Regions from separate parts of the Bradyrhizobium sp. 147 genome, predicted to be linked through region 4. Evidence: predicted binding sites of a transcription regulator. Region 4 holds the regulator's gene; each other region holds the start of a gene.
The links. The regulator PhoB, encoded in region 4, activates phosphate uptake and scavenging genes when phosphate is short. The targets are predictions, from matches to a motif close to TGTCATNNANCTGTCAT.
Positions count from the first base shown of each region.

Region 1: a site for PhoB is predicted at 1,340-1,356, ahead of IVA87_RS17425 (YbhN family protein). Genes of this name have one in related genera too.
Region 2: a site for PhoB is predicted at 3,022-3,038, ahead of IVA87_RS29025 (DUF47 domain-containing protein). Genes of this name have one in related genera too.
Region 3: a site for PhoB is predicted at 2,556-2,572, ahead of IVA87_RS29400 (RNA degradosome polyphosphate kinase). Genes of this name have one in related genera too.

Region 1 covers NZ_JADPKL010000077.1:151,513-156,512, reverse strand. The annotation lists gene IVA87_RS17435 (MFS transporter) at 1-382, opposite strand, end outside; gene IVA87_RS17430 (ferritin-like domain-containing protein) at 597-1,103, opposite strand; gene IVA87_RS17425 (YbhN family protein) at 1,529-2,611, shown strand; gene IVA87_RS17420 (hypothetical protein) at 2,690-4,642, shown strand; gene IVA87_RS17415 (MFS transporter) at 4,912-5,000, shown strand, end outside.
Region 2 covers NZ_JADPKL010000120.1:12,267-17,266, forward strand. The annotation lists gene IVA87_RS29010 (ABC transporter substrate-binding protein) at 1-1,017, shown strand, start outside; gene IVA87_RS29015 (branched-chain amino acid ABC transporter permease) at 1,091-1,954, shown strand; gene IVA87_RS29020 (branched-chain amino acid ABC transporter permease) at 1,956-2,924, shown strand; gene IVA87_RS29025 (DUF47 domain-containing protein) at 3,083-3,727, shown strand; gene IVA87_RS29030 (inorganic phosphate transporter) at 3,824-4,831, shown strand; gene sugE (quaternary ammonium compound efflux SMR transporter SugE) at 4,824-5,000, opposite strand, start outside.
Region 3 covers NZ_JADPKL010000120.1:86,142-91,141, forward strand. The annotation lists gene ppx (exopolyphosphatase) at 1-275, opposite strand, end outside; gene IVA87_RS29400 (RNA degradosome polyphosphate kinase) at 291-2,483, opposite strand; gene IVA87_RS29405 (DnaA/Hda family protein) at 2,712-3,389, opposite strand; gene IVA87_RS29410 (CDP-alcohol phosphatidyltransferase family protein) at 3,479-4,021, opposite strand; gene purM (phosphoribosylformylglycinamidine cyclo-ligase) at 4,176-5,000, shown strand, end outside.
Region 4 covers NZ_JADPKL010000005.1:53,934-58,933, reverse strand. The annotation lists gene pstB (phosphate ABC transporter ATP-binding protein PstB) at 1-639, shown strand, start outside; gene phoU (phosphate signaling complex protein PhoU) at 651-1,367, shown strand; gene phoB (phosphate regulon transcriptional regulator PhoB) at 1,382-2,089, shown strand; gene IVA87_RS00965 (GcrA family cell cycle regulator) at 2,341-2,853, opposite strand; gene IVA87_RS00960 (aspartate aminotransferase family protein) at 3,321-4,529, shown strand; gene argF (ornithine carbamoyltransferase) at 4,529-5,000, shown strand, end outside.

The sequences.
Region 1 (5,000 bases), on a different contig from region 4:
GGCCCTGAACCAGCCGTGCTGCGATCAGCACGACCGCATTGGGCGACAGCGCACAGGCGAGCGAGGCCGCGGTGAAGATGGCGAAGCCCGCCATGAAGACGCGCTTGGCGCCGATCCGGTCACCCAGCGCACCGGCCGTGAGGATGAAGGCGGCAAACGCGATGGTGTAGGCGCTGACCACCCATTGCAACTCGGCGACCCCGCCGCCGAGCGCCCTCCCCATTGCATCGAGCGCGGTGTTGACGATGGTGACGTCGAGCTGCACCACGCCATAGCCGAGGCTCATGGCGGCAAGCGTGAGGGAGGTTGCAAGATGCGAGCGGGCCCGCGGCGCAGCACTCGCGTTGTCAAAGGTTTGGTGTTTGATAATGCTTGCTCGCATGCTGCCACCTCGCTTGCAGCCCCATGCGAAATATACCCGTCCGGCGTGCCGCCATGTTTCGACAATGGCCGAATGATGGATGCGGATGCGCCCGGCCGCCACGCGTAAAGTACATCGCCCGTCTTGTGCGCAGTGGCGCACTGGGATGAGGACGGAAATAAGAAGACGCCGCGCGGACCATCGCGCGGCGTCTTCATCTTAGCTCCGTCTTGCCTCAGCTCGCCGCGCGCAGATTCACCTTGCTCTCGGCGAGTGTCGTCAGCTTCTTGTCGGTCGCCTTTTCCTCCTCAAGCGTCTTGGCAAGCACCGCCGCGCAATCATTGCGGCCGAGCTGCTTGGCCCAGGCGATCAGGCTGCCGTAGCGGGCGATCTCGTAATGCTCAGCGGCTTGGGCCGCATTGATCAGCGCCGCGTCGAGCACGGCCTTGTCGGCAACTTCGCCCGCCGTCTCGTCGGCTTCCTCGATGATGCCGTCGATCGCCGGGCAGTCGATCGCCTTCACGGCGACGCCGTGCATCTTGAACACTTCCTCGAGACGCGCCACGTGCTGCTTGGTTTCTTCAAGGTGCGTCAAAAAGCCCTGTTTCAGCTGCGGATCGGTGGCCTTGCTGGCCATTTTCGGCAGCGCCTTGGTGAGCTGCTGCTCGGCGTAATACACATCCTGGAGCTGGTGCACGAACAGGTCGTTCATGGTTTTGATGTCTTTTGTGAACAGTCCCATCGTTCCGGTCCTCTCGGTTTCGGGAACACGGCGGCATCGGCCTGCAGAAAGGCCGCCTGTTCCGCCATGTCCGGTTGCTGATGGGGCCTAACGAGCACGCGGCACCGACGTTCCAAGACACCCTCCGCCTGCGCTGGAACAATGCCGACGGCGCCAGGATTGAAACCGTCCTCCTCAAATACGAATGCGCTTTCCGAACCGCACGTCGGGACTCATATGCTTAACGCGCGTCGGATGTGAACCACATATGACAAAGTGGCTGGTCCAACGCAGAACCTATTGTTGTCAAGGGCTGCACAAGCCGCTGTTTTTGCCTTAAATGAGCTGGATCATGCCAAGCGATCGACGCCTGCCCTTTGGCCGTCATCGTACCCGCACTGGCCAATGCCTGGCCGGATCGGTCTTGCCCCCCGCCGGGAGGATGAATGCACGGACTGCTGCCCGCGCTGAAACGCGGCTTCAACAGATGGATTGGCTGGCGACGGCTCGGCATTGCCGCGAGCGTCTTCATCATCGCCTTCGCAATCACCACGCTGGTGCGGACCCTCAAGGGCATCGATACCGGAGTTATCTTGACGGCGTTGACCGAGATTCCTCGCGGGAATATCGGGCTGGCGGCGATCTGCGTTTTGTTTGCGTTCTGCACGCTGACATTCTACGACTTTTTCGCACTGCGAACGATCGGCAAGAAGCACGTGCCCTATCGCATCGCGGCGCTCTCCAGCTTCACGTCCTATTCGATCGGCCACAACATCGGCGCTACCGTCTTCACCGGCGGAGCGATCCGCTTCCGGATCTATTCGGATTACGGGCTGAACGCGATCGACGTCGCCAAAATCTGCTTCCTGTCGGGCCTGACCTTCTGGCTCGGTAACATCTTCGTGCTCTCGATCGGCATGGCCATCCATCCGGGTGCGGCGTCGTCGATGGATCAGCTGCCGTCGTCGATCAACCGGTTGATCGCGCTCGGCGGCCTCGCCTCGATCGGCGCTTATCTGGTCTGGCTCTGCATGGGTGAGAAGCGGCGCGAGCTCGGCCAGAAGGGCTGGAAGGTGGTGCTGCCCTCGGCGCCCCTGACGCTGGTGCAGATCCTGATCGGCGTGATCGATCTCGGCTTCTGCGCCACGGCGATGTACCTGCTGATGCCGGCCAATCCACCGATCGACTTCATGTCGCTCGCCGTTGTGTTCATCCTGGCAACGCTGCTCGGCTTTGCCAGCCATGCGCCGGGCTCGATTGGCGTATTCGATGCCGCCATGCTGGTGGCGCTCCCCGAATTCGGCCGCGAGGAGCTTCTGGCGACGCTGCTGGTGTTCCGCATCCTCTATTTCGTGATCCCGTTCGGCCTCGCCATCTCCATCATGGGCACGCGCGAGCTCTGGATGAACGTGGTCGCGCCGTGGCAGGAGCGGCGGCGGCTGGCGGAGGCCTGCACCCAGGCCAACCTGCCCAAGCAGGTGGCCGCGATGGAGCGCGAGCGTGCGCTGCGGCAGGCCGGCAAGCGGTAGGCCACTCAGACAAAGGTTGCGGGCGGGCAGCGATCCTCTCTTATTTCCGCCTCAACTTTGCCGTTGAACACGCGGGCCATGATCCCTCCCTCCTTTCGTACCCTCTCCGCAGGCGCCCTGCTGCTTGCCGGGATTCTGACCGCTTTGCCGCTCGAGCGCGCCGCCGCTCAAGACGCCGGCGCCATGCAGATCAGCTGGGAGGTGCGCAACCGCTTCCGCCTGTTCCGCGAGGAGCGCGATTTCCTGCTCCATGTCGAGAATGCGCGCAACCGCAGCATCCTGGCCGCCGAGCAGTCGCTGGAGCTCCAGAGCGAGGGCCGCGGCTGGGCCCGCAACATGGTCAACCGGCTCTGCATCGATCTCCAGGGCCGGGTCAACCAGCCCTGCACCCGCGACAACGTCAAGGAGAACTACATCACCCCGATCGATCATCCCGTCACCGTGCGCCTCGTCGGCACAGTGCCGGTCGGCGCCACCTGCGCCTGGTCGTTCGATGACGGCGACGGGCCGCAAGCGTCGACCTTCGATTGCGCCGAGCCGGTCAATTTGCGCGTCCGTTACGGCAAGCAGACGGTCGCGACCGTCGACGTCTCCTCCGGCTCCGATCCGACCCAGCGGGTCCAGGCCGAGATCCAGGTTCGCGACATTTTCGTCGCCGGCCTCGGGGACAGTATCGCCTCCGGCGAAGGCAATCCGGACCGGCCGCTGGCGCTGTCGGACGAAGGTTTCTGCTTCCGCTCCTATCTCGGCACCGCCGGCGCGCAGTACTATCGGCCGAGCCGCGCCGGCTTCAAAGGCGGCCGCGCCTGCGAGGCGCCGGACACGCTCGCCAACTGGCAACGCTACAGTGCGCTCTGGTTCAACGCGCCCTGTCACCGCTCGCTCTACAGCTATCAAGCCCGCACCGCGCTGGCGCTCGCGGTGCGCTACACCCATATCGCCGTGACCTTCCTGCCGCTCGCCTGCACCGGCGCCAGCATCGGCGACGGACTGCTCGGCTCGCAGCGCGCCCGCGAATGCCCGCCCGGCAAGACCGGCGTCTGCAACACCAGCGTGAACGCGCAGGTCGCCGAGCTGCGCGAAGCGCTCACCGCGGCGAAGAAGCGCCAGCCCGACCGCACGCTCGATCTCGTGCTGCTCTCGGTCGGCGCCAACGACGTCTATTTTTCCGGCCTCGTCGCCGACGTCATCGTCGACACCGCGACCGAGCGCGCGCTGTTCCGCCGCTCCGGCGTGATGGCGAGCGTCGACGATTCCCGCGATGCGCTGGCGCGCGAGCTGCCGCAGAATTTCGTCAAGCTGCGCGAGGCGCTGAAGCCGCTGGTCGGCGGCGACCTCTCACGTGTGGTCTATGTCTCCTACGCCAACCCGGCGCTCGCCGATGGCGGCGTGCCCTGCCGCGGCGGCCGTGGCGGCTTCGACATCCATCCATCCTTCAATGCCGATCCGCAGCGCCTCGCCCGGGTCTCCACCTTCGTCGACACCGAATTCCTGCCGCAGCTGAAGGGCCTCGCCACCTGCACCCGTGGCGCGCTCTGCCGCGATCCCGAAGCCGATCGCATGACCTTCGTCGATGCGCACCAGGCCGCGTTCGCCGATCACGGCTTCTGCGCCCATTCCGGCAACGATCCCGAATTCGACCGCACCTGCTTTGCCGAGAACGGCCAGAGCTTCAATCCCGACATCGTGACGGCGGCGAGTCAGCCGATGCTGTGCGGTCGCGGCGCCTCGGAATATCGCGCCTACCTGCCCCGTGCCCGCTGGATCCGCGACGCCAACGACAGCTATTTTGCTGCGATGACCTATCCGCAAGGATTGCCGGCCGCGAGCCAGCCGACCGACATCCATGACGCCACCTGGGGCGTGCTCTCCGCCGTCTATGGCGGCGCCGTGCATCCAAGCGCCGAAGGCCACGCCGCGATGGCCGATGCCGCACTGCCTGCCGCGAGCGCCGTGCTCGGGCTGGATGCAGTACCGCCAAGCGTGACGCGCGGATTTCTGCCGCAGCTATTGCCGAGCGCCCGGCAGTAAAAGCAAGAGCGAGCTCTCTCCACACCGTCATTGCGAGCGCAGCGAGGCAATCCAGAGTCCCTCTGCGAAAGAGCCTGGATTTGCTTCGCTGCGCTCGCAATGACAAGTGCGGGGCTCACGGCTCTAATCTCCTCGCATCGTTCCCCTCATCTGCCGTTCCATCAATCCAAAAACGGCATCGATCGATACTCCCTTGAACTTGGACACTTTGCCGCGCGCGCCTCTAGGAGTCGCCTTGAGGAAATGTTCGAGTTCTAAGGAGGCGCGTGATGAGCGCAGTGGTGTCCGCGGCGGACGTGAGGAGGTCTCGCGTCAGGCTGTTCATCGTGACCATGTTGTTCCTGGTCACCACCGTCAA
Region 2 (5,000 bases), on a different contig from region 4:
ATCGACATCATCTCGGGCGATCACCAGAACAAGCCCGACATCGGCACCGCCATCGCGCGGCAATGGTTCGACGTGGACAAGGTCGACGTCATTGTCGACGTGCCGAACTCGGGCGTCGCGCTCGCCGTCAACAACGTCATCAAGGAAAAGAACGGCGTCTACATCAATTCCGGTGCGGCGACCTCGGACCTCTCCAATGCGCAGTGCTCGCCCAATACCGTGCACTGGACCTACGACACTTACATGCTGGCCCACACCACCGGCCAGGCGCTAGTCAAGGCCGGCGGCGACACCTGGTTCTTCCTGACCGCGGATTACGCCTTCGGCGCGGCGCTCGAGCGCGACACCACGGCGGTCATCACCGCCAACGGCGGCAAGGTGGTCGGCGGCGTCAAGCATCCGCTGAACACGCCGGACTTCTCCTCGTTCCTGCTTCAGGCGCAGGCCTCCAAGGCCAAGATCATCGGCCTTGCCAATGCCGGCGGCGATACCACCAACACCATCAAGCAGGCGGCCGAGTTCGGCATCGTCAAGGGCGGTCAGAAGCTGGCGGCGCTGCTGCTCTTCCTCACCGACGTCAAGGCGATCGGCCTCGAGACGGCGCAGGGCCTCAACTTCACCGAGACGTTCTACTGGGACATGAACGACCAGACCCGGGCGTTCTCCAAGCGCTTCGCCGAGAAGATGAAGAACAATGCGCCGCCGACCATGGTGCAGGCCGGCGTCTATGCGGGCGTACGGCACTATCTCAAGGCCCTCGAAGCGCTCGGCGGCAATCCGCATGACGGCATCAAGATCGTCGAGAAGATGAAGTCGATGCCGACCGAGGACGATCTGTTCGGCAAGGGCGAGATCCAGCCCAACGGCCGCACCATTCACAACGCCTATCTCTTCGAGGTGAAGAAGCCCTCGGAATCCAAGGGACCGTGGGACTTCTACAAGCTGGTCGGCACGGTGCCGGGCGATCAGGCCTTCACGCCGCTGTCCGAGAGCAAGTGCGCGCTCTTGAAGAAGTAAGATGACGGCCGGCAGGCCATCAGGCTTGCGGGCGACTTTTAAGGGAACGCCGAAGGGACCGGGTGCGGGATCGATGCAGGCTCTTTACGCTCAGCTACTGGTGGGACTGATCAACGGCTCGTTCTACGCGCTGCTCAGTCTCGGGCTTGCCGTGATCTTCGGCATGCTCAACATCATCAATTTCGCCCACGGCGCGCTCTACATGATGGGCGCCTTCGTCGCCTATTTCCTGCTCAACCTCGGCGGCATCAATTATTGGTGGGCGTTGCTGCTGGCGCCCATCATCGTCGGCATTTTCGGCATGATCCTCGAGCGGACCATGCTGCAATGGCTGACCGGGCTCGATCACCTCTACGGCCTGCTCCTGACCTTCGGCATCGCGCTGATCGTGCAGGGCGTGTTCCAGAATTATTTCGGCTCCTCCGGTCTGCCTTACGCCATTCCGGACCAGCTCAAGGGCGGCATGAACCTCGGCTTCATGTTCCTGCCCGTCTATCGCGGCTGGGTAGTCGTGTTCTCGCTGGTGGTGTGCCTTGCGACCTGGTTCCTGATCGAGAAGACGCGGCTCGGTGCTTACCTGCGTGCCGCCACCGAGAACCCGACGCTGGTGCGCGCCTTCGGCGTCAACGTGCCGCGCATGATCACGCTGACCTATGGTCTCGGCGTCGGCCTTGCCGCGCTCGCCGGCGTGCTCTCCGCGCCGATCAATCAGGTGCGGCCGCTGATGGGCGCCGACCTCATCATCGTCGTGTTCGCGGTGGTCGTGATCGGCGGCATGGGATCGATCATGGGCTCGATCATCACCGGCTTTGCGCTCGGTGTGATCGAGGGCCTGACCAAATATTTCTACCCCGAGGCCTCCAACACCGTCGTGTTCGTGCTGATGGTGCTGGTGCTCTTGGTGAAGCCAACGGGATTGACGGGAAGGGCGGCCTGATATGACAGCCTTGACGGACGACACGCTGCCGGTGACCCCGCGCACGGTGCGCGACGAGATGATCGTGTTCGTGGTGATGGCGCTGCTCTTGGCGTCGGTGCCATTCACGGGAGTCTATCCGTTCTTCGTGATGCAGGCGCTGTGCTTTGCGCTGCTCGCCTGCGCCTTCAATCTGCTGGTCGGCTATGGCGGCCTGCTGTCGTTCGGGCACGCAATGTTCCTGGGGACTGCCGGCTATTGCAGCGCACATGCGCTGAAGGTGTGGGCGCTTCCGCCCGAGCTCGGCATCCTCGTCGGCGTCGCCGCCGCGTTCGTGCTGTCGATCGTGACCGGCTACATCTCGATCCGTCGCCAGGGCATCTATTTCTCGATGATCACGCTGGCGCTGTCGCAGCTTCTTTATTTCATCTACCTGCAGGCGCCGTTCACCCATGGCGAGGATGGCATCCAGGGCATTCCACAAGGGTACATGTTCGGCGTGCTCGATCTGTCCAAGCCGACCGTGCTCTACTATGTCGTGCTGATCGGCTTCCTCGCCGGCTTCCTCTTGATCTTCCGCATCATCAACTCGCCGTTCGGCGAGGTCCTGAAGGCGATCCGCGAGAATGAGCCGCGGGCGATCTCGCTCGGCTACCGTACAGACCAGTACAAGTTCCTGGCCTTCATCCTGTCGGGCACGCTGGCCGGCTTTGCCGGTGCGCTGAAAGTCTTCGTGGCGCAGAACGCCTCGCTCACCGACGTGCACTGGTCGATGTCGGGCGAGGTCGTCCTGATGACGCTGGTCGGCGGTCTCGGAACCATCTTCGGTCCCGTGATCGGCGCCTTCGTGATCATCGCCATGCAGCAATATCTGGCGGGCTTCGGCCAATGGGTGACGGTGATCCAAGGCGCGATCTTCGTGATCTGCGTGCTCACCTTCCGCCGCGGGGTCATCGGCGAAATCTCGCATTACTTCCGGCGATCGCTCTAAGTAGCTGATATAAAATCGGTTTACCGGTCGCTCGAAAGCGGTGGATGACCCTGCACCGCGGGCGTGAGATGACACGCGCGTGGATCGAAAATGGTCTATGACAGTTTCATGACGGCCCCTTCGGGCCAGGCCATTTTTCCAACCGGTAGCCTATCCCCATGATGCGATGGTTTCGTGCTTTCCTGCCCAAGGAGGAACGGTTCTTCGACCTGTTCGACCGTCATGCCCAGACCGTGATCCAGGGCTCGATCGCGCTCCAGAGCATGCTCAACGGCGGCGAGGAAACGCCGGTCTATTGCCAGCGCGTCAACCAGTTCGAGAACGACGCCGACAACATCACCCGCGAAGTGCTGACGGCGGTGCGCCGCACCTTTATCACTCCGTTCGACCGCGGCGACATCAAGAACCTGATTACCTCGATGGACGACGCCATCGACCAGATGCAGCAGACGGCGAAGGCCGTGATGCTGTTCGAAGTCCGCGCCTTCGAGCCGCCGATGCGCGAGATCGGCGGGCTTCTGATCGAATGCGCCAATCTGGTCGGGCGCGCGCTGCCGCTGATGCAGTCGATCGGCCCGAACGTCGCCATGCTGACCGCGATCACCGAAGAGCTGGGCAAGCTGGAAGGCCGCGTCGACGACCTCCATGACATCGGGCTGAAGGAGCTGTTCCTCAAGCATCGCGCGGGCAACGCGATGGATTTCATCGTCGGCGCAGAGATCTACGACCATCTCGAGAAGGTGGCCGACCGTTTCGACGACGTCGCCAACGAGATCAACAGCATCGTCATCGAGCAAGTGTAACGCATGATCCGGAAAAATGTGCCGCGGTTTTCCTTCGCGACAAACGCTGAACGCGTTTGCGCGGAGATCATGCGAAAAAATTGAGGCAGGGCCGCTGTGGATGCTGCGTTGGCTCTTCCCGTCCTGGTCGGCTTGATCGCCGTCGCGCTGCTGTTCGATTTCTTGAACGGACTCCATGACGCCGCCAATTCGATCGCGACCATCGTCTCGACCCGCGTGCTGCGGCCGCAATTTGCGGTATTCTGGGCCGCGTTCTTCAATTTCGTCGCCTTCATGGTGTTCGGGTTGCACGTCGCCCAGACCATCGGTACCGGCATCATCGATCCCTCCATCGTCGACGCCCAAGTGATCTTTGCGGCCTTGGTCGGGGCCATCGTCTGGAACCTCGTGACCTGGGCGCTCGGCATCCCGTCATCGTCCTCGCATGCGCTGATCGGCGGACTCGTCGGCGGCGGCATGGCCAAAGCGGGCATTTCGGCGGCAGTGTGGAGCGGATTGTCGAAGACGGTGCTGGCGATCGTGCTGTCGCCCCTGGTCGGCTTCCTGCTCGCAATGATGCTGGTGGCGATCGTGTCCTGGGCCTCGGTGCGCTCGACGCCCTTTGCGGTCGATCGCGCCTTCCGCATCCTGCAATTCGCCTCCGCCTCGCTCTATTCGCTCGGCCATGGCGGCAACGACGCCCAGAAGACCATGGGCATCATCGCGGTGCTGCTGTATTCGCAGGGTCATCTCGGCAGCGAATTCTCGGTGCCGTTCTGGGTCGTGCTGTCCTGCCAGGCTGCGATGGCGCTGGGCACGCTGATGGGCGGCTGGCGCATCGTCCGCACTATGGGCCTGCGCATCACCAAATTGACGCCCATGCAGGGCTTTTGCGCGGAGACCGGGGGCGCTGCGACCCTGTTCATGGCGACCTTCCTCGGCGTTCCCGTCTCGACCACCCACACCATCACCGGCGCCATCGTCGGCGTCGGCGCCGCCCGCCGCGTCTCGGCGGTGCGCTGGAACGTCGCTAGCTCGATCGTTTATGCCTGGGTGATCACGATCCCGGCCTCGGCCATCGTCGCCGCGCTGACCTGGTGGGTGGTCAAGATCTTCGTCAAGTAACGAACTTTAGGCCGGCAATTCCGGCGACGATGAGCCCGATGCTGGCGAGGCGGAACGCCGTGGCCGGCTCGCCGAACAGGATGATGCCGAGCGTCGCGGTGCCGACCGCGCCGATTCCGGTCCAGACAGCGTAGGCGGTTCCGACGGGCAGTGATTTGAGAGCAAGTCC
Region 3 (5,000 bases), on a different contig from region 4:
TCGCGGCAGGCGGCCGTCGCAATCGCGAACACGTGTCCGACCTGCATCACGCGGCACAGGGCGCGGAACCGCTTCAGCGAGGTCAGCGCCTTGTCGACGGCGTCGGGCGCGAGCAGGCCCGTGCTCTGCACCTCGCGCCCGAGGCCGCACAGCGTCTTCTCGTTGAAGATCGGAATGAGGCTGCGCGCCAGCGCCTCATAGACGACGAGGCGGACCGAGTTCGAACCGATGTCGATGACCGCGACGCTCGAGCCGCGCTTGCGCGGCTGCTTCACGTTGAGAATCCGGGATCAGGATTGATGACGTTCATTGCGCCGCGTGAGACGGCGCGGCGAGGATTCCTTGAGCGACTTTCCACGGCCAGACAGACTCGGATTCGTCATGAAGTAGTTGTGGACGTTGAAAGGCTCGTCGCCCTTCGCGGCTTTCATACGCGTTGAGGACCCGTCCGGCAACAATTGCCAGCTCTGCTCATTGTCCTTCAGGTTCGCGACCATGATCTGTTCGAGAACCTGCTGATGCACCGTGGGATTTTGCAGCGGACACAGCACCTCGACGCGGCGGTCGAGGTTGCGCGGCATCATGTCGGCCGAGGAGATATACACAGCCGCTTTTGCGCTCGGCAGGCCTTGGCCCATGCCGAAGCAGTAGATTCGGCCGTGTTCCAGGAAACGTCCGATGATCGACTTGACGCGGATGTTCTCCGACAGACCGGGAATTCCGGGCCTGAGACAGCAGATGCCGCGCACGACGAGATCGACCTGGACGCCGGCCTGCGAGGCCTCGTAGAGCGCGTCGATGATGTCGGGGTCGACCAGCGCGTTCATCTTCATCCAGACCGCGCCGTGCCGGCCGTGCCGTGCATGCGCGGTCTCGCCCTGGATGTGCTCGATGATGCGCTTGCGCAAGGTCAATGGCGACACCGCCATCTTCTCCAGATCGCTCGGCGCGGCATAGCCCGTGATGAAATTGAACACGCGAGCCGCGTCGCGGCCGATGGTCGGGTCCGATGTGAAGTAGGAGAGGTCGGTGTAGATGCGCGCGGTCACCGAGTGATAATTGCCGGTGCCGGTATGCACGTAAGTCGTGAGGCTGCCGCCCTCGCGGCGCACCACCATCGAGAGCTTTGCGTGCGTCTTCAGTTCGAGAAAGCCGTAGACGACCTGCACGCCGGCGCGCTCGAGGTCGCGCGCCCAGCGGATGTTGGCCTCTTCGTCGAAGCGCGCCTTCAGCTCGATCAGCGCCGTGACCGACTTGCCGGCCTCGGCGGCTTCGGCGAGCGCGCGCACGATCGGCGAGTTGTTGGAGGTGCGGTAGAGCGTCTGCTTGATCGCGACTACATCTGGGTCGCGCGCGGCCTGCTGCAGAAACTGCACCACCACGTCGAAGGACTCGTAGGGGTGATGGACGATGAGATCCTTCTGCCGGATCGCAGCGAAGACGTCGCCGGCATGCTCGCGCACCCGCTCGGGATGGCGAGGCACGTAAGGGGTGAATTCGAGGTCGGGACGGTCGAGACGAGTGAGCTGCGAAAGCTCGTTCATGGCGAGCACGCCGTCGACCAGAAACACCTCGTCGTCAGCCGTCGACAGCGCATGCTGCACGAAGCTGCGCAGCTGCTCCGGCATCTTGGCGTCGATCTCGAGACGGATCACCGACCCGCGCCGCCGCCGCTTCAGCGCAGTCTCGAACAGGCGGACCAGGTCTTCGGCCTCTTCCTCGATTTCGAGCTCGGAGTCGCGGATGATGCGGAAAGCGCCCTGGCCGTGCAGATTGTAGCCGGGGAAGAGACGATTGATGAACAGGGCGGTTGCCTGTTCCAGCGAAATCAGCCGGACGGCCTTGCCTTCGGCCGGCAGGCGGATGAAGCGGTCGATCTTGCCGGGCATGCGGATCAGGGCGTTCATCTGCTTGCCGTCGGCAGCGCGCGTGAGCTGGAGCGCGATGGTGAAGCCGAGGCTCGGAATGAACGGGAAGGGGTGGGCCGGATCGATTGCGAGCGGCGTCAGCAGCGGGAACACGTTGTTGAGGAAGTAGTCCTCGATCCAGCTCCGTTCCGGCTTGGTGACGTCCTTGCCGTCGACCAGGACGATGCCGACCTCGGCGAGCGTGCCGCGCAGGTCGCGCCAGATCGCCTGCTGGTCGGAGGCAAGTTGGGAGACGGTGCGATTGATCAACGCAAGCTGCTCCGACGGGGTCAGACCGTCTGGGCTGCGCTCGGCAATGCCCTCGCGTACCTGGGCCTTGATGCCGGCGACGCGGACCATGAAGAACTCGTCGAGATTGTTTGCCGAGATCGACAGGAATCGCACCCGCTCCAGCATGGGATGGCTGGGATTGACCGATTCCTCCAAGACGCGGCGGTTGAAATGCAGCCAGGACAGCTCGCGGTTGATGAACCGTTCGGGGCTCGAAGCGATCGCCGGCAGGCTCTCCGTTTCCGGGGCTTTTTCTTTGATTTCAACAGCTTGCGCAGAGTCCATGAGAAGTCGATCCATCCAGTTCACCCCAATTGCGACTTACGCGCAAAATCGGCGGGAGCATGTGTTAGAGCGATGACGTTTCGATGACGTTGCCGATAACGTAACTCGCCAGCGGTCCAAAAGGATGATTTGGCCATCGTCGGGTTGTAACGCTACCGGCGTATTCATCTCGATGACATTGATGTTCCGCCGTTCCACCGCGTCAAGCGGCTGGTGCCGGCGGACGGGTCAGACGTCCCGAAGCAGCTCAGCCGCCAGCGCCCGGGTGACGGGGCGGCCAAGCCGCAGGGCCTCGCTGTCGAGCAATTCTACCGCCCGCCGGGCGGCGGCCGAGGATCGCTCCAGCCGGGTCGCGAGGTAGCTGACGACGCTCTCATCCACCGTGAGCTGGCGGTCAGCGCAGAATTTGACGATCAGGCCGCGGAAAAGCTGGTCGTCCGGCGACAGCAACGCGACCACCGGCACGGCGCGCAGACGCGAGCGCAGGTCGCGAAGCTCGATCTCGAGCGATGCGGGTACCTCGCGCCCGGTGAAGAGGACGTAGGCGCCATCCTCGCGGGCGAGATTCATCAGGTGGAAGAGGGCGCGCTCGTCAAACTCTTTTGCCTTGAGATCTTCGACCACCAGCGCTCCGGTCGCGAGCGCGCCCGGGACCGCGGCGGCGGTCAGCGCATCGGCCGTGGTCGAGCGGGCGCCTGATACCTCGGCCCAGATCGCGGCGAGATGGCTCTTGCCGCTGCCTTCGGGGCCGGTCAACCACATGATCCGGTTCGGCCATTCCGGCCAGGCGTCGATCAGGCCTAGACCGACCGCGTTGGCGGGACCCTCAAGGAAATTGTCCCGGCTGAGGCTTTCCGCATGCGGCAGCGAAAACGCCAATTGTCGGGGATGAACGCGGCCTGCCACGCTTGCCTTGCTCCGTGCCGGCGTCCCGGCCTCGTCTGAAAAGATTCGACTTTCGAGCGGGAGTTGGCCTTTTGCGGGGCCACATCCACTCATTTGGCCTCAATCGTGCTCATGTGCCGCAGCCACTCGACGAGATAGAGCGACACCGAGGAGAGCGTGAATACCGCGACGAGGCCCATCAGGATCATGTCATAGGGTGCCGGCTTGAAGCCGAAGGCAAGCGCCGCCAGCACCAGCGCCGCGAATGCCACTTGTGCCACAGTATTGAGCTTGGACACCTTTGATGGCTTCATCTCGACCGGCCGGTCGAACAGCCAGGATACGATCACGGCGGTGACGATCATGATGTCGCGCGAGACCACCAGGATGACGATCCAGCGCGGAATCGCCCCCCAGATGCCGAGCGCCATGTAGATCGAGACCAGCAGCGCCTTGTCCGCGAGCGGATCGAGCAGGGCGCCGAGCTCACTCGCCATGTTGAACCGCTTGGCCAGGAAACCGTCCACGGCATCGCTGATACCGGCGATCAGGAAGACCGCGAACGCCACCTCCATTTGGCTCGACACGATGGCCCAGACGATGATCGGGACCAGCATGATGCGGCCCAGGGTAATGATATTCGGAATACTCACGCGGCGCTTCCCGGCACCCGGCCTGACCTCGGATCCGGCCCCTAGGGAGGCTGAACCGGTTGATATCTACATACTATAGCGCGGGGCGCCACGCTTGCCATTGCGTGTCCCCGGAATTCGACGTAACCAGCCGCAAACCCACTGGAAATCGGGCATGACCGACCGCAAAAACGGCCTCACTTACGCCGATTCAGGCGTCGATATCGACGCGGGCAACCGTCTCGTCGACCTGATCAAGCCGATGGTGCGCGCCACCGCGCGGCCCGGCGCCGACGCCGAGATCGGCGGTTTCGGCGGCCTGTTCGATCTCAAGGCGGCCGGTTTCAAGGACCCCGTCCTGGTCGCCGCCACCGATGGCGTCGGCACCAAGGTCAAAATCGCGATCGAGACCGGGCTGCATGGCGGCATCGGGATCGATCTTGTCGCAATGAGCGTCAACGACCTCGTGGTCCAGGGCGCCGAGCCGCTGTTCTTCCTGGACTATTTCGCCTGCGGCAAGCTCGATCCGGAGGCCACCGCCGCGATCGTCGCGGGTGTTGCGGAGGGCTGCCGCGAATCCGGCTGCGCCTTGATCGGCGGCGAAACGGCCGAGATGCCCGGCCTCTACAAAGACGGCGATTACGACCTCGGCGGCTTTGCAGTCGGCGCCGCCGAACGCGGTACGCTCCTGCCGCGCCCGGACATCGCGGCAGGCGACGCCGTGATCGGGCTCGCGTCGTCGGGCGTGCATTCCAACGGCTTCTCGCTGGTGCGCAAGATCGTGGAACAATCCGGTCTCGGCTTTCAGGCGCAGGCGCCGTTTGCGCCGGTCATGACGCTCGGCGGCGCGCTGCTGACGCCAACGCGGCTCTACGTCAAATCCTGCCTGCGTGCGATCCGCGAGACCGGCGCGGTGAAGGGGCTAGCCCACATCACCGGCGGCGGTTTCACCGACAACATTCCGCGCGTGCTGCCGAAGAACCTCGGCGTCGGCATTGAC
Region 4 (5,000 bases):
GGCTGCGGCAAGTCGACCCTGCTGCGCATCTTCAACCGGATGTACGATCTCTATCCAGGCCAGCGCGCCACCGGCCAGCTGTTGCTCGACCAGACCAACATCCTTGATCCCAAGCTGGACCTCAACCTGCTGCGCGCCCGGGTCGGCATGGTGTTCCAGAAACCGACGCCGTTCCCGATGACGATCTACGAGAACATCGCCTTCGGCATCCGCCTCTATGAGAAGATCTCGAAGTCCGAGATGGACGACCGCGTCGAGAAGGCGCTGCGCGGCGGCGCGCTGTGGAACGAGGTCAAGGACAAGCTCAACGCGTCCGGCCTGTCGCTCTCCGGCGGCCAGCAGCAGCGCCTCTGCATTGCCCGCACGGTCGCGGTACGGCCCGAAGTGATCTTGTTCGATGAGCCCTGCTCGGCGCTCGACCCGATCTCGACCGCCAAGGTCGAGGAGCTGATCCAGGAATTGTCCGAGAACTACACGATCGCGATCGTCACCCACAATATGCAGCAGGCGGCGCGCGTCTCTGATAAAACCGCCTTCATGTATCTCGGCGAGCTGATCGAGTTCGATGACACCAGCAAGATCTTCACGTCGCCGAGCGATCGGCGTACGCAGGATTACATCACCGGCCGGTTCGGCTGAGGAGACGGGACATGGGTACTGAACATACCGCAAAGGCCTTCGATACCGACCTCCAGGAGCTCACTCGCCTCGTCGCCGAGATGGGCGGCATCGCCGAGCGCATGATCGTCGATTCCGTCGACGCGCTGATCCGCCGCGACGTCGCGCTCGGCCAGCGCGTCGTCACCACCGATGCCGAGCTCGACGCGCTTCAGAAGCGCATCGAGGAGCGCGCCGTGCTCACCATCGCCCGCCGCCAGCCGATGGCGGTGGATTTGCGCGAGATCGTCGGCGCCATGCGCGTTGCCACCGATCTTGAGCGCATCGGCGACCTCGCCAAGAACATGGGCAAGCGCGTTGCGGCGCTGGAGACAGACTTCCATCCGCTGAAACTGTTCCGCGGCCTGGAGCACATGACCGACCTCGTGCAGCAGCAGGTCAAGTCGGTGCTTGATGCCTATGCCGCGCACGATTTGCCGGCGGCGATGGCAGTGTGGAAGGGCGACGAGGAAGTGGACGCCATCTGCACCTCTCTGTTTCGCGAGCTCCTCACTTATATGATGGAGGATCCGCGCAACATCTCGTTCTGCATCCATCTGATGTTCTGCGCCAAGAACATCGAGCGGATCGGTGATCACGCCACCAACATCGCCGAGACCGTGTTCTACATGATCGAGGGGCAGGCGATCACCGACAAGCGGCCGAAGGGCGACATGACGACCTTCGCCACGACGGTACCGAATACCTAGGGAGCGACGACAACATGGGCGCACGCATTATGGTGGTTGAGGACGAGGAAGCTCTCACCGAGCTTCTGCGTTACAACCTCGAAGGCGACGGCTATGACGTGGAGACGGTGATGCGCGGCGACGACGCCGACACCCGCCTTAAGGAACACATCCCCGATCTGATCGTGCTCGACTGGATGCTGCCGGGACTGTCCGGCATCGAGCTGTGCCGGCGGCTGCGCACCCGTCCCGAGACCAAGCAGCTCCCGATCATCATGCTGACCGCGCGCGGCGAGGAGAGCGAGCGGGTGCGGGGTCTTGCGACCGGCGCCGACGACTACATCGTCAAGCCGTTCTCGGTGCCGGAGCTGCTCGCGCGCGTGAAGGGCCTTCTGCGGCGCGCAAGCCCCGAGCGGCTCGCCACCGTGCTCGCCTATGGCGACATCGAGCTCGATCGCGACAAGCGCCGCGTCGCGCGTTCGGGCCGGCCGATCGATCTCGGCCCGACCGAATATCGCCTGCTGGAGTTTTTCCTGGAGCATCCCGGTCGCGTGTTCTCGCGCGAGCAGCTGCTCGACAGCGTCTGGGGCCGCGACATCTACATCGACGAGCGCACCGTCGACGTCCATATCGGCCGCCTGCGCAAGCTGCTCAATCTCGGCCGCGAGCAGGACCCGATCCGTACCGTCCGCGGCGCGGGTTATGCGCTGGATGATCGGTTTGCAAAGGCGGAGCAGACGTAGGCCCAGCTGCGTCAACAATCTCGGCCGTCGTCCCGGACAAGCGTAGCTCCGGCAACGCGCAGCGTTGTCCGGAGCGAAGCGCCGATCCGGGACCCGGGCCCATTGTTGCGCGAAAAAGGTAACTCCGAGGCCCCGTAACCACGGCTTGCGGTGGCTATCGGTCCCGGATCGGCGCTACGCTTGTCCGGGACGACATCGGGTTTGTTGCGCCGTCACCGCGTGACGGCTGCCGGCTCGATCTCAGGAAATAATCACCGCGTGCTCGGCTTCGGTGCCGCCCGCCGGCGATCCGCTGCCGGCTGATAGGCGACGCGCGAGTGCTGGGCGCAGTAGGGCAGGCCTGACAGCGCCTTGCCGCCACAGAAGAAGAAGTCCGGGCTGGAGGGATCGCCGACCGGCCAGTGGCACGTCGCCTCGTTCAATTCCAGCAGCGACAGCCGCTGGCTCATCGGCACCACGTTGTCGTAGGTGACCGGTTCGGCCTCCACCTCGACCTCGAAGGCCTGCGCCAGCGCGGTGTTGCCGCGCGAGATCGGCCGGGTCACCCGCATCATATGCTGCGCGGGCCGCGCCTTGCGCGGCCGCGGCGCTGCCGATGAAGGGCTCTTGGCGCGGCCCGACAGGCCAAGCCTGTGCACTTTGCCGATCACGGCATTGCGGGTCACATTGCCGAGCTCGGCCGCGATCTGGCTGGCCGAAAGTCCGGCCTCCCAGAGCTTCTTCAGCTGCTCGACGCGATCATCGGACCAGGTCAAAACCGTCATTGCACCCTTTCCCTCGTTGCGCGCCGCCATCCTGGGGCCTCACAGCGAATGCTTAAGCCTTGAAAAACCCGTGCCGTCAGAATCCCTTAAGGCTCGCCGGGCGCGTGACTGACGCCCGAACGTTTACGCCGGTACATGAGGACTCTTGGGATCAGAACCGCTGCACGAGATGTCGTATCTGACAGTCCGAACGCTACAATATGGCGTGACTCCCGCGCAAGAGTCCGCCGACTCGCTTCCACATGTTCCGTGGTGAAAACCCTGCAAGATCGGCACCGCAAGACTACGGATTCGGCGTTTCGCGAGGCTTTCCGGCGGCATTGACACCCGTCTTGCCAGGCATAAGATGGTGACGCGTGCCGCCCTTAAAAGGCGGCACGTTTCGTTTTCCGGACCGGTCAATGGTGCGCTGCGCAAGGCATGCCAGGCAGGTCTCAACGTCCAAATGCAACATCCAAGTGATGGTCATGACCAACAGCGCCGCGCCGCATCTGCTTCCCGTTTTCGCCAGGGCGGACCTTGGCTTCGAGCGCGGCGAAGGCTGCTGGCTGATCGCGACCAATGGCGATCGCTATCTCGATTTCACCTCGGGCGTCGCGGTGAACGCGCTCGGCCACGCCCATCCCGCATTGGTCAAGGCGTTGCAGGAGCAGGCGACCAGGCTCTGGCACATGTCGAACCTGTTCCAGAGTCCCGATGGCGAACGGCTTGCAACGCGTCTGTGCAACGAAAGTTTCGCGGACTTCGTGTTCTTCTGCAATTCCGGCGCCGAAGCGTTGGAATGCGTGATCAAGGTCGTGCGGCGCTATCACGCCGCCAAGGGCCATCCCGATCGCTATCGCATGATCACCTTCGAAGGCGCCTTCCACGGCCGCACGCTGGCGACGCTGGCGGCGACGGGCTCGGCAAAATATCTTGAAGGTTTCGGCCCGCCCATGGATGGCTTCGACCAAGTCCCGCATGGCGACATCGAGGCCGTGAAGAAGGCGATCGGTCCGCAGACCGCCGGCATCCTGATCGAGCCGATCCAGGGCGAGGGCGGCGTGCGTTCGTCAACACCCGCCTTCCTCAAGGCGCTGCGTCAGCTCTGCGACGAGAAGGGGCTGTTGCTCGCGTTCGACGAGGTGCAGACCGGCATGGGCCGCACCGGCGATCTGTTCGCGCATCGCCGTCTCGGCGTTACCCCCGACGTGATGTCGCTGGCGAAAGCGCTCGGTGGCGGCTTCCCGATCGGCGCTTGTCTTGCCACCGCGGAAGCGGCTTCCGGCATGACGCCCGGCTCGCACGGCTCGACCTTCGGCGGCAATCCGCTCGCGATCTCCGCTGCGAACGCCGTGCTCGACGTCATGCTCGAGCCCGGCTTTTTCGATCACGTGCAGAGGATGTCGCTGCTGCTCAAGCAGAAGCTCGCCTCGGTGATCGATCGCTATCCTGATATCGTCAGCGAAGTCCGCGGTGAGGGGCTCCTGATCGGCATCAAGGCGGTCGTGCCTTCGGGTGATCTCGTTGCCGCCCTGCGCAACGAAAAGCTGCTCACCGTCGGCGCCGGCGACAATGTCGTGCGCTTCCTGCCGCCGCTGATCGTCACCGAAGCCGAGATCGAGGACAGCGTCGGGCGGCTCGAGCGCGCCTGCGCGGCGATCTCGTGCAGTCAGACCAAGCGGGCGGCAAGCTGATGAGCAAGTCGCCAAAGCACTTCCTCGACATCAATGAGCTCCCGCTGTCGGAGCTCAAGCGCATGCTCGCCGCATCCTCCGCCATGAAGGCGAAGCAGAAGGCGCATCAGCCGGTCAGGCCGCTCGAAGGCAAGACGCTGGCGATGATCTTCGAGCGCCCCTCGACGCGGACGCGGGTGTCGTTCGACGTCGCCATGCGCCAGCTCGGCGGCGAGCCCATCATGCTCACCGGCGCCGAAATGCAGCTCGGCCGGGGCGAGACCATCGCCGACACCGCGCGCGTGCTGTCGCGCTATGTCGACGCCATCATGATCCGCATCCTCAATCACGAGGCGCTGCTGGAGCTTGCGGCCTATGCGACCGTGCCCGTCATCAACGGCCTGACGCGCCGTTCGCACCCTTGCCAGGTGATGGCCGACCTCATGACCTATGAGGAGCATCGCGGCCCGATCGAGGGCAAGACGGTGGCCT